2 regions of the Colwellia sp. BRX8-9 genome follow, and region 1 is predicted to be linked to the other one. Evidence: riboswitches for the same ligand, from Rfam matches in the RefSeq annotation. Region 1 holds a riboswitch; the other holds the start of a gene.
The links. A riboswitch is a leader RNA that binds a small molecule or an ion and turns the genes downstream of it on or off. The one in region 1 is predicted to bind thiamine pyrophosphate.
Positions count from the first base shown of each region.

Region 1 (4,444 bases):
CAGTAAGGGTTCGCCGTTGTGATCAAAGAGTAATGACACTTTATTTTTTGGAGAAAGCTCATCACGACTAAACGACAAAATAGGTAATGCAGCGGCGCGACTTTGAGCCTCACTATTTACCATCGTGGTATTCAATTGGGCAAGTTGCCAATTTTTTGCATCGTTAATAAGATATAAGACACTTCCCACAGACGCTTCTAGGTTTCGCCCATAATAAGGGAAAATATTTCCATCAGTTCCTTGAGTAGATTTCAGCGGAAAAACAAGGTTGTTTTGGTAAGAGTCTCGCCAGTCAGCACCTTTATCAGCAACAACAACTTGGTGACCGCCATCGTAGTCATGTTCTACGAGTAATGCGCCATAATGTTTTTTTGACCACGAAAAAGAACTAATGCTTTGAGCGCCTAAAATAAAGATCTCATTGTTAACGTCGTTTGTTTTCATAAAAGGGTTACTACTTGGCACCCTATAATTTCTTAAGCCAAATTTCTCAGGATTAATGCGTAATACAACGCCAGAATATAAAGCGCCTTCGCTAGCGTTGGCTAAGCTAGTGTTACTGTCAGACAAAGCAATAAGCATTAAGCCATAATCATCGTGCCATACTTTATTATATGGATTAAAGGCTATTTTTTGTATTTGATGTGTGGCAGTTGGCACCGCAATTCTCAGCACTTCTCTGCGTTGCTGCACATCAATTTTAATTGCCGCTGTGTTGTCGTATTGCCATTGTGTTATCACAGCGTCAAATGGCAATGCAACGGGATCTTCTAACAGCGTTAATCGCGCAACATTATTGTTTATTTTAGCGGGCTCAATATGTGCAGTAAAAAAGCTTTGGAAGCCAGTTTTATCTGCTAACGAAAAACTGGGGTGAAACGTTAGCGCGGTTAATTCAACTTGTTTATCGGTAGTATGATTATTTAAAGGTAAGCTTGCTAAAAAAGTGAGCTTGGCATTATTAAGTAAAGACAATTCGCCAGCAGCGTCTGCAATTAAGTATTGCTGCTTATTCTCACTATTAACAGGTAATGCAATAACGGTTGTTTTATTGGTTGAACTTAGGCTAGGCAGCTGCGCTAAAACGTCGAGTCGAACTTCTTCAGCAATCGCTGTTAAGGGCGTTAATAGGCAGTAAAAAGCCAGCAACATTGGAAGTGCTCGCGTAGTTATTTTTTTTATATAATGAAAAACGTCCATATTTTGCCAACAATCCTAATTTTATAAAATTATAGGTAATCCGTTTTAATGTTTCAATAAAATGACTTGGTGTGAATCAATAAATTGCGATTTTTTACTATCATTGAGATAGCTTAATCTTCCGTCGACAACTAATTGGTCGCCTAGCTCGGCCTTATCTTTAATATAATGTGCTTGTTTGCCCCAGATATGTACCGAACGTTCGATAGAAATATTTTGGGTTTGCTGTGTTATAGGCGAATACACTAAATTATTAACGGTTAAGTTAAGCGCGACTAATTCTTTATTATTCTCGGTTAGTACTAAATTAATATCGCTGCTTATTTCACCACTCATATGCACTTGGTTTATTGACTGGGCGTAACCCTTTGCAAATGTTTGTGCATAAGTGGCGTGTAATATTTCACGGTTAGCTTTTTTACTATTAAGTAAATAGCCTTGCACTAAAATAACATCACCCTTTTGCGAGTGAATAAGTGAACGATCAACAATATCACCAATAACTTTAACCGTATGATAACTCGTCCATTCTTTAAACTGTTGGCTCGTTTTGTCAAACCATCGGCTATGGGTTGCTAATACCAACTCAGCTACAGCAAGGACCGGGTTTGCTTGATAACGAATATCAGGCTTAGCAACTAAATTTCCTAATAAGGTTACTGAACATAAATGATTTTGGCTTAGATGATTTGTCATGGCAATTTAATAAAAAAAACTATAGTGCTAATTTACTGAAAATCATCAGATTAAGCAAATACATGACATTAAATAACCATAATTTTTCTGTACTTTGATGATAAAATTGTTAGTATGCCGAACAAACCAAGGGGTGCAATAAAAAGCTGTTGTTAATAGGCTTTTGTATTGCTGAGAATTTTTACCCTTAATACCTGAAACGGATAATGCCGGCGTAGGAATGGTTAATATGTTGAATACTTATCGTAAACACTTTGTGTAAGTGCTTACTTACGGTGTATTTTCCTTATTGCTCTTTTTTGCTTGCATGCCATAAAAAGAGCCCAGTATGAATTTTATAAAATCTCCTATTTCAATTGCGGTAACTACGACTTTATTGACTTTTGCTAGCGTCACGCAGGCAAATGAATCAACTGATATTGAGCGTATAACCGTCACTTCCAGTTTTAATAAGCAATCTTTAGCGCAAGCCCCTACTAGTATTGCAATCATCGACCAACAAAAAATAGCTGAGCAGGGCATTCAACATTTTGAAGAAGTTATTAATGGTGTCGCCAACTTAAATTTCTCTGGTGGAACATCTCGTCCGAAATATTTACAAATTAGAGGCGTCGGTGAACGCTCTGAATACCGCGGTGCGCCAAACTCATCAGTGGGTTTCATTGTCGACGATATCGATTTGTCAGGCTTGGGCATGGCAGCTTCTATGTACGATATTCAACAAGTTGAAGTCTTAAGAGGTCCACAAGGTACACGTTTTGGTGCCAATGCACTCGCGGGTTTAATTTACATAAAATCAAAAGACGCAACAGAATTACCCGAGCATGGTTTTAAAGTAACGTTAGGCAATGACGACTTAATTAATGTTGCCGGTTATAGCTCTGGTGCTGTCACTGAAGACTTAAATTACCGCATATCATTAGAGCAACATCAACAAAACGGTTATCGCGACAATCTTTATCTAAATAGAGATGATACTAATGGCATTGACGAGTTTTCTGGAAAGTTCAAATTGCAATATACGGCAACAGAAGATTTAAGTGTTGATTTTACTTATATATTTGCGGATAACGATAATAGTTTCGATCCTTGGACATTAGATAACAACGGCTTTAATACGATCACGGACAACCCAGGTGTTGATAATCAAAAATCGCATGGCGGGGCACTAAAATTTAGTTTTGAAGGTTTGTCATTCGCAAAATTCGAAGCGATAAGCAGCTATACCACGACAGAGCATCAGCACGCTTATGATGGTGATTGGGCAAACGCAGATTATTGGGCAAGTAAAAGTTGTGATGGTGCGCCATGTGAATACAGTTACCTGTGGGACAAACGCGCCGATAGAGATGTATGGTCACAAGAGTTTCGATTATCATCAAATGACGCCTCAAGAATTTTTGACAATACAACTGCTTGGCTAGTGGGTACTTACATTAGCAAAATGAATGAAGATAACGACCTTGACTCTTTTTATAATGGTTGGGAAGACGAAATACTCGACTCTACATACTCAGCTAATAATTATGCAATTTTTACCCAGTTAGACAGTGTTCTTAGCTATGGCCATGAGTTATCAGTAGGTTTGCGCGTTGAAAAACGTTCAAGCGATTATAGCGATAGTGCTGGCGATGAGTTTGACCCGTCTGAAACCATGTGGGGCGGACACATCGCCTTAAGTAAGATCATTAACAATGAGCATTCTGCTTATGTTCGTGTCGCGCGTGGCTACAAAGCGGGTGGTTTTAATATGGACTTACCCGAGCAATTAATCCAATTTAAAGAATTTGATACCGAAGTCTTAGTCAATTATGAATTAGGTCTGCAATCGAATATGCTAAATAATACCTTAGTCAGTCGACTAGCCTTATTCTATATGGACAGACAAGATCAACAAGTTAATGCTTCTCAACAGAACCCTGATAAGCCACAGCAATTTACCATTTACACGGCAAATGCCACCAGTTCAAGCAGTTACGGTTTGGAACTTGAGTTAACATACCAAGTTAATAATAATTTAACGATCGACTCGACAGTGGGCTACCTAAACGCAACATATGATGTTTATGGCTATTCTGACAAGTACGGTACAAACATTGACATTTCAGGACGCGATTTAGCACACGCACCAAGCTATACCTTTAGCCTTGGCTCTACGTATCGAAGCGATAATGGCGTTGTTTTCAATGTGAACTGGTCAGGAAAAGATGAATTTTTATTCTCTGATAGCCATGACGAAAAAGCGTCAAGTTCAAACTTATTGAATGCGAAAGTTGCTTATGAACTCGCTGATTGGTCTATTTCACTTTGGGCTAGAAATATTACCGATGAAAAAATCGCAACACGCGGCTTCTTCTTCGGCAACGAACCTGATTTAGATTGGGTAGCCAAAAAATATCAACGCTTTGGCGCACCAAGACAAATTGGTGTAACGTTTGATTATAACTTTTAAGGTTAAGCACTCTTTAGCTAACACGCTATCATCCTGAAGTAGCATGCCGTCATGCTGAATTGATATGCCATAATGCTGAAGTAAAACGCCGTCATG
Region 1 covers NZ_JACGVN010000009.1:232-4,675, reverse strand. Annotated here, with positions in the region: gene H4J70_RS09250 (SHOCT domain-containing protein) at 1-1,200, opposite strand, end outside; gene H4J70_RS09245 (single-stranded DNA-binding protein) at 1,246-1,896, opposite strand; TPP riboswitch at 2,016-2,134, shown strand; gene H4J70_RS09240 (TonB-dependent receptor) at 2,225-4,348, shown strand.

Region 2 (4,444 bases), on a different contig from region 1:
GGTGCCAGCCACTGTGTTTTACCGGCAATAGTGACGCGTAACGGCATATCAAAACCCTTAACCACGTTACCCCAACGAATTTTCATCACTTTATCTTTGATAAAATATTCGAAAGTGGGAATACGTATATCACGTAAATATTGATCAAATACCTTACTTAAGTCGATACCTGATTGTGTGCTAATGTAGTTTTCAATATCTTGGGTAGTCACTGTTTGATGATAAAAAACTTTACCTAGTCCACGGAGTATTTCTCGCCATTTTCTATCATTATTAATCACTTGGCGAATGGTATGCAGCATATTGCCACCTTTATCGTACATATCACCAGAACCACCGCGATTAGCATTATATTCGCCAATAATAGGGGATTGATTACCAATATTCATCCGTTGACCACGAACGTATTCAAAGGCTTGCTCTTTAGTGAAATGATACTCTAAAAATAGACTTTCTGAGTAGTTAGTAAAGCTCTCATGGATCCACATATCAGCAACATCTTTATTGGTGATGTTATTGGCAAACCACTCGTGACCTGACTCATGAACAATAATAAAATCAAATAATAATCCTGGGCCAGTACTACTTCTATCACGCCCTAAATAACCATTTTGATAACCATTACCATAAGTCACCGAACTTTGATGCTCCATCCCCAAATATGGTGCTTCCACCAGTTTATAACTGTCTTCATAAAACGGATAAGGACCAAACCAATGCTCGAACGCTTCAATGGTTCGTTTTGCTTCTTTAAACTGTTTTCTTGCTTTCGCTAAGTTTTCCCGTAAAACATAGTAGTCCATATCAAGCTGACCTTTTTCACCTTGATACTTTTCACCAAAATGAACATAGTCACCAATGTTAATATTGACCCCATAATTATTAATAGGATTCACAACTTGCCAATGATAAATTTTTGTTTTATCAATTTTATTGTGTTCAACTTTAATTAATCGACCATTAGACACATCCATTAAATGTTCTGGCACTTCAACGCTGATTAACACACCATTGTTGGGCTCGTCGGCAGGATGATCTTTATTTGGCCACCAAATACTAGAGCCAATGCCTTGATTTGAAGTGGCAATAAAGTCGAGGCCATTACTGTCTTTCTTCCAAGTAATACCGCCATCCCATGGGGCGTTTTTTGCGGTAACGGGCTGTCCAGAGAAGTACATAGTTATCTTCTGCTCCGAGCCTATTTCTTGCTTACTGGCTGGGGTAATAAAATAAGAATAGCCATCTTGCTCTACTTCAAGCGCTTTACCATTTTGGTGTACTTTCTCAAGCTTCATTGGCGCCTGTAGTTCTATTTGTAAACGTTCACCTTTAGCTAACACCTTATAAGTCATGGTGTTTTCACCTGAAAAAAGCTTAGTTTCAGGGTCAACTTTTACATTAAGATGATAATGAATTAAATCCCACCACTTTCTTTCTGGTGTAATAGTACCCCGTAATTTTTCTTGGTGCGTTACTTTGCCACTTTCTTGTTGCCAATTACTCGCGCTAACATGCCCAGCAAAAACCATAGCGCAAACTAAGCCAGCAAGTGAAGTCGTTATCCGTTTTTTTATCATTGTTATTGTCCTAACACTCTCTCGTATACAATATACTAGCATTGTGTAATATAAATTGTGAACCCTAAAAAGGGTAAGATCTGTCAACGACTCACATCGTTATCTAAAAATTAATTATAACCAAATACAACATTATGATTGCGTATTTTGAAACTAATACGATAGAATCACCACAATTACTTGTCGGAGTGCTGAGATTATTTCTAAAGAAATATTCAAAGCTGAGATCGCGAAAGCGGGATCCGTAGAACCTGATCAGATTAATATCTGCGTAAGGGAACAAGGTAAAATAAAAGAGTTAAGGGATTAATTCGTCACTTTTTTATTTTTTCCTCACTCTACACTTCGTCTTTTTTATTCGTGCATTTATAACGAAATGCATATTATTAAAAGGCAAAAAAATGACCAAACCAGCTAACAAACTCACTCGCAGAGAACGTCGCGAACAAGCTGAAACATTCTTAAAAAACGTTTCTGATCAATCATTCCCAAATTCTAAAAAAGTTTATGTGCAAGGTAAAATTCACGATATCAAGGTAGGTATGCGCGAAATCACCTTGTCTGATACTTTATTAGCGGGTAATAAAGATAAGCCAACCTACGAAAAAAATGAACCTCTTTGCGTCTACGATACCTCAGGTTTTTATACCGATGAAAGTGTCGAGATAGACGTACACAAAGGTATTCCTCGCCTGCGTGAAAGTTGGATTGATAGTCGTGGTGATGTTGAGCTCTTAACATCAAATAGCTCTACTTATGCTCAACAACGTTTAGCTGACGATGGTGTTGACGCAATACGCTTTGAACACTTACCTAAAATGCGTGTCGCTAAAAAAGGTCAAAACGTTACCCAAATGCACTATGCTCGCCAAGGGATCATTACCCCTGAAATGGAATATATTGCCATTCGTGAAAATTTAAAACGTGAAGAGGTCAAAGATAAAACCTTACTACTACAACATAAAGGTCAGTCATTTGGCGCCAGTATTCCAGCGCAAATTACCGCAGAGTTTGTCCGTGATGAAGTCGCGCGTGGCCGAGCAATTATTCCGGTAAACATTAACCACCCAGAATGTGAGCCGATGATTATTGGTCGTAACTTTTTAATTAAAGTAAATGCCAATATTGGTAATTCGGCGGTGACCTCTTCCATTGAAGAAGAAGTAGAAAAACTGGTTTGGTCGACCAAGTGGGGCGCAGACACGGTAATGGATTTATCAACGGGTCGTAATATTCATGAAACCCGCGAATGGATCATGCGCAACTCGCCAGTGCCCATTGGTACGGTGCCTATCTATCAAGCGCTAGAAAAAGTAAATGGCGTGGCGGAAGATTTAACCTGGGAAATTTTCCGCGATACCCTTATCGAACAAGCCGAGCAAGGTGTTGATTATTTTACCATTCATGCCGGTGTATTATTACGCTATGTTCCAATGACCGCTAAGCGTGTCACCGGTATTGTCTCACGTGGTGGTTCAATTATGGCGAAGTGGTGCTTAGCGCATCATAAAGAAAATTTTTTATACACCCACTTTGAAGATATTTGTGAAATATTAAAGCAATACGATGTCTCGTTTTCACTCGGCGACGGTTTACGCCCGGGCTCGGTTGCTGATGCCAACGATGAAGCACAATTTGCCGAATTACATACCTTAGGCGAATTAACTAAAATTGCTTGGCAGCATGATGTACAAACGATTATTGAAGGCCCCGGGCATGTGCCACTGCATATGATCAAAGCAAATATGGACGAGCAACTTAAACATTGTGGTGAAGCACCTTTTTATACGTTAGGTCCGTTAACGACTGATATTGCACCGGGTTATGACCATATTACTTCGGGTATTGGCGCCGCTAATATTGGTTGGTACGGTTGTGCCATGCTTTGTTATGTTACTCCTAAAGAACATTTAGGCTTACCCAATAAAGAAGATGTTAAAGAAGGTTTAATGACCTATAAAATTGCAGCCCATGCCGGCGATTTAGCAAAAGGTCATCCGGGGGCGCAAATTCGCGATAATGCCATGAGCAAAGCGCGCTTTGAATTTCGTTGGTACGATCAATTTAATATCGGTTTAGACCCTGAAAGAGCCAAGGCTTATCACGATGAAACCTTGCCACAAGAATCGGGTAAAGTTGCCCACTTCTGCTCTATGTGTGGGCCAAAATTCTGTTCGATGAAAATATCTCAGGAAGTACGTGATTATGCCGCGGGTCTTGAAGCCAGCAATAAAATAGAAATACAGTTACTTGACGAAGTCATTGTTTTAGATGCAACGCCAACCGATATTGCACAAGGCATGGCTGAAAAGTCGGCGGAATTTAAAGCGACCGGTAGTGAAATTTACCATCAGGTGAAATAGTCAGCCGATGACTATTTCTCAGCAGTTCCCTAAACCTACTCAAATCTGTGCCAATATCGTTGTTATTGGCGCAGGATTAGTGGGTCGTTTAATGGCATTGTCTTTGGTTAATCAAGGTCATCAAGTGACTTTGGTTGATAAAGATAATAAACAGGGCCACCAAAGTGCCGCTTATGCTGCTGCCGGTTTATTAACGCCGCTAGGTGAAGCTATGCATAGCGATCGTAATATTGTTGAAATGGGCTTTGAGTCATTAGCGCTTTGGCCTGAGATTCTTGCTAAATTGGACAGTTACACTTATTTTCAACAAGCAGGCACCTTAATGGTTAGCCATGAACAAGACCAAGGCGATTATCAGCGTTTCATGGCTTATATCAAAAGTCATTATCCGCAACATCAGCTACAGCAACTGAATCGCCAACAAATACTTGCCCTTGAGCCTGAATTAGCTCATCGCTTTAATCATGGGTTGTTTTTACCTGAAGAAGGGCAAATAGGTAATCG
Region 2 covers NZ_JACGVN010000006.1:219,518-223,961, reverse strand. Annotated here, with positions in the region: gene H4J70_RS07435 (M1 family metallopeptidase) at 1-1,577, opposite strand, end outside; TPP riboswitch at 1,752-1,873, shown strand; gene thiC (phosphomethylpyrimidine synthase ThiC) at 1,979-3,940, shown strand; gene H4J70_RS07425 (FAD-dependent oxidoreductase) at 3,948-4,444, shown strand, end outside.
Region 2: it holds a riboswitch for thiamine pyrophosphate, as region 1 does, so the genes downstream of both, thiC (phosphomethylpyrimidine synthase ThiC) here and H4J70_RS09240 (TonB-dependent receptor) in region 1, are expected to answer to the same signal.